One region of the Calderihabitans maritimus genome, then DNA from elsewhere that is predicted to be linked to it. Evidence: riboswitches for the same ligand, from Rfam matches in the RefSeq annotation. Region 1 holds a riboswitch; the other holds the start of a gene.
What was found. A riboswitch is a leader RNA that binds a small molecule or an ion and turns the genes downstream of it on or off. The one in region 1 is predicted to bind cobalamin.
Positions count from the first base shown of each region.

Region 2: another riboswitch for cobalamin. It lies ahead of KKC1_RS07385 (DUF2162 domain-containing protein); the one in region 1 lies ahead of thiC (phosphomethylpyrimidine synthase ThiC).

Region 1 covers NZ_BDGJ01000010.1:9,940-12,141, forward strand. Annotated here, with positions in the region: gene KKC1_RS01655 (NAD(P)H-dependent flavin oxidoreductase) at 1-8, opposite strand, end outside; gene KKC1_RS01665 (LysM peptidoglycan-binding domain-containing protein) at 227-568, opposite strand; cobalamin riboswitch at 743-947, shown strand; gene thiC (phosphomethylpyrimidine synthase ThiC) at 1,021-2,202, shown strand, end outside.
Region 2 covers NZ_BDGJ01000084.1:11,000-13,201, reverse strand. Annotated here, with positions in the region: gene KKC1_RS07390 (FmdE family protein) at 1-354, shown strand, start outside; cobalamin riboswitch at 801-994, shown strand; gene KKC1_RS07385 (DUF2162 domain-containing protein) at 1,157-1,894, shown strand; gene KKC1_RS07380 (MotA/TolQ/ExbB proton channel family protein) at 1,860-2,202, shown strand, end outside.

The DNA.
Region 1 (2,202 bases):
AATTTCAACTATCTACCCTCCCAACTAGAAGTCTTGGTTTAATGAACAGGTCAAGCAATTAATTTCTTGTAAAAAAGCCCATTCTTTGAGGTTTTATAAACTTCAACAAAAGAAGCCATTAATCCTTTATTATGTTTATTAATTTTTTTGTTTTTTATAATTTGGGTGCAAACCTGATAATTACTGGAACTGGGAGGTGCCAAATCCTTACTCGGCCTTTTCAATTTTATCCTGGCAAACAAATCTGCTGGCCGATTTGTAGCCGGTCAGGATCGATGCCTGGATTAAGCTCTATTAACCGCTGCACGGTGGTACCTACCTGCTGCGCGATACTCTGCAGGGTGTCACCGGCACTGACTACCCAGTATATTCCTGAAGGGCACGGTGGTGAACCAGGAATACATATTAACTGTCCGATCCTTAAATTTCTGGGATCAAGACCTGGATTCAATCGCAATATGGCTTCAACCGTGCTGTTGATCTGCCGTGCTATTTTATACAGAGTGTCCCCATGCCGAATCTTCCAGTATCGTCCGCTAGGACAAGGCGGCCGTTGATTATTTACCACAGTTACACCTCCTGCCTAGTTTACCTATATCCATGCTATGCGTTTTAAACGTTAAATGCCAGTATATCGCCTGCAAAATAATATCTGACTAAATATTTCAAAAATTAAATAAAAAATCTGCAATTTTGGGAGGATTTTTTAAATATATATAGAATATAAAATCCGAACAAAATCATAAGGTTTGAGGCAGCAGGTGCCCCTGAGGGGGAGAATAGGGAAGTCCGGGTAGAATCATGTCTACATGATTCTATAAACGGCGCGGTCCCGCCACTGTAGTCGGGAGAGTTTCCTCGGGTTACCACTGGGGTATTACCCTGGGAAGGTGAGAGGAAAACAATGACCCGTGAGCCAGGAGACCTGCCTGTTTGCCGACAGCCGCTTGAGGATGATGGTAAAGTCCTCAACCTTCGGGTTGAGGACTATTTTTTTTAAAAACCAAAGGAGGGATGTTAATGTCGCTATTAATGAGTGCCCGGAAGGGGATAGTCACGCCTGAAATGGAACAGGTTGCCGACCAGGAAGGGGTGAGTGCGGAAATTATAGGACAGGGAGTTGCCGAGGGTAAAATTGTTATACTCCGTAATCTTCAGCGCCCTAATGTTGTTCCGGTAGGGATAGGTAACGGGTTGCGTACTAAGGTAAGTGCAAGCGTAGGCCTTTACGGAAATCAAGCTGATATTGGGGTTGAAGTCAAAAAAATTAAGGCGGCTGTTGAAGCGGGAACCGATGCCATTATGGAGTTGAGCGTAAGCGGGGACATTGATGCCATGCGCAGGGAGGCCCTTGCTACAACTTCGACGCCGGTAGGAACTCTCCCACTATATCAGGCCATGGCCGAAGCAAGTGTAAAATATGGTTCCTCTACCGAGATGAAAGTTGAAGAACTCTTCGAAGTTATTGAGCGCCAAGCTGCCGATGGGGTTGATTTTTTGGCCCTTCACTGTGGTACTACCATGAGCGTGGTGGAACGGGCCCGAAAGGACGGTAGAATTGATCCTCTGGTAAGTTACGGAGGTTCCCATCTCATAGGGTGGATGTTGCATAATCAGAGAGAAAACCCGCTTTATGAGCACTACGACAGGGTGCTCGAGATTGCCCGCAAGTACGATGTTACGGTTAGCCTTGCCGATGGGATGAGGCCGGGGTGTCTTGCAGATTCTCTGGACGGCCCCCAGGTGGAGGAATTGGTGATCTTGGGAGAACTCGTGAGACGGGCTAGAGAAGCAGGTGTTCAGATAATGGTCAAAGGGCCGGGCCATGTACCTCTCAACCAGCTGAAGGCAACGATCACTTTGCAAAAAAGTCTTTGTAAGGGGGCTCCGTACTTTGTTTTCGGTCCCGTTGTAACCGACATAGCTGCTGGTTACGACCATATAAGCGCTGCCATTGGGGGTGCGATAAGTGCCTGGGCAGGAGCTGAGTTTCTATGCTACGTAACACCAGCCGAACATCTTGGCCTTCCCGATATAAACCAGGTGCGAGAGGGGGTGATCGCTGCTCGTATTGCCGCCCATGCTGCGGATCTGGCTAGAGGACTACCGGGAGCAGAAAATTGGGATTTGGAAATTTCGCGGGCCAGGAAAAATATGGACTGGAAAAAGCAAATCGCCCTGGCCGTTGACCCGGCACGGGCC
Region 2 (2,202 bases), on a different contig from region 1:
GCCAAAAGGAGTAATGGTCAAGGATATAGGGTAGTATTTAAACCCTTACAGTTCGATGATGAAAGCAAGAAAATCAGGGAAAAGGTATTTAAAGGTGCAGCCACTGAGGAAGAAAACCAACAATTTAAACGGATTCAAGACAAGATGATTGAGCAATTATTGAAAGGGCCCGTTGAAGAAATATGCACGGTTAACAGTGTAAAAATAAACACCCTTCGGAAGGCACGTATTTTTGATTCAATTAGATGTGAGAAATGCGGGGAGTATTTCATGGAGCCCCGGGCAAGGAGGCAGGATGGGAAAACAGTGTGCCTGGAATGCTTTGAAGAATACGTTAGCGTAAAATTTAAATAGTAATAGTAAGGGACGGTGCGATTTTCGACACTCTTGAATGATGCAGTATTTTATTGATAAATATGCTCTGGGATGAATTTTCCCCAGCATGGGGCAAGGCTTCCGGCTAGGGAAACAACATAAATATATCAGAACAGGTTTTGGCCGTATAAAATTTTAGTAGGTAACGGAAGGGGAATAGTCCCCTAGAAAAGAAGAGAGACCTCACCCCAAAAAACCCCTAAAAACAAATCGAAAGGAGTTGAGGTTTCATGTTAAATATTCGCCACAAGTGGGGGCAGTCCTTCTTTTTGTTTCTGGCCTAATCAAATTAATTAATGAATGCCACGACTTTTACGAACTTGAAAAAGGTATACAGGAACTCACTCAGAAGGCCTGCAACCAAATTTTCGCAACTAAGTTTTTGCCTGGACGTAATGGTAATATTTTGATATAATGCTTTAAAACTGAATATTGCGGGTACGGGTAGTTCTACTTGAAAAAGTAGAACGCAAGGGAAGTCAGTGTGAATCTGACGCGGTCCCGCCACTGTGAAAGGGAGCGAACTCACGTAATCCCACTGGGGTCTAAAGCCACCCTGGGAAGGGGTGAGGGAGCTATGATCTTGAGCCAGGAAACCTGCTCGTACCGACACACCGTTGACCTACGATGGATAGGGAGGTGGTATCCTTAGATCACACTTGCAGGAAAACTCTGCTCCATCGGGGCAGAGTTTTTTGATTAATATATATTATCTCCGCGAACCCTGTCATACCGGCAATGCTGGCGTTGCTTGAGAATACCGACAGGGAGGTGAAGTTACGTGGGTTTGGTTTATGGAGGACTGGTGGCTGCCGTAATACTGTTAGGCCTTAAAACGGGTTTGATTCTTGGCAGTTCGGGGCTACCAGCATCATTTCTTTCTCTTTTTTCAGCCGGTCTGGGCATAGGGCTTTATACCCTAACGGCGCTTTTTACCGACCACGGGCCGGTACTGGCCCACCTGATAGAGAGATATACATTTCTGGGGGGATTGGCCATGGCCGTGATCCTTATCTACCTGTCGATACAGCAGCCGGGTTTTACCGGTTTTGACCAGAAGAAAACGATTTCGTGGCGAACATATGGGGTTGGGTTATTACCGTGCCCTTTTTGCATGCTGGCCCTGGTCTTGTGGATAATCATAATGGCGCCGGCGGCGGGCATCACCGTTTCTGTTTTAGGAAGAAACACGGCTATATTATTTGGAATGCTGGTGTTGGCCACCGGTATGGGGGTGCGACAAATAATCCGCTTAACCGGCTATGACCCCCATCGCATTTTTAACCGCATCCTGTTCTTATTAGGGTCAATAACTTTGCTGTTTGCTTTGACTATTCCTAACATAGTCAAGTCCATGAAAACGGATTTTAGACCCATTACGGTGGAATCGCCCTTTCACCTGGCCCTGGTAGCTGCCGGCTTGACAGTAATCATTTTTTGGGGCTATTTAAGCCAGAAGAAAGTAATCAAAGAGGTGAGGACAAGTGGTGATACTTCCCGGTTCAGAATATCTGGGTAAAATACTACATATAATTGCGCAAAGCTTATTGCTTCCCTGCATTTTAGGGTTGATCATCTTATTAATCCAGGCCTTGTTCCACCTGGGTGGTCTGGTGGCCGAATTCCAGCAGCGCAGGAGAGAAAGAATTAAACCTATTACTGAGTTTATCGCCACGCTGCCGCAAAACCCCAACTGGCAGGAATTGATAGAGACTGGAGCGGTTCCTGCGGCTTTTAAACCGGTGATGACTGCCTTTTTGGCTGAATCTTACCGGGGGGAAATAGTGCGGCGGGTACTGGCGGAAAAGCTGTTAAGCCAGGAAGAAT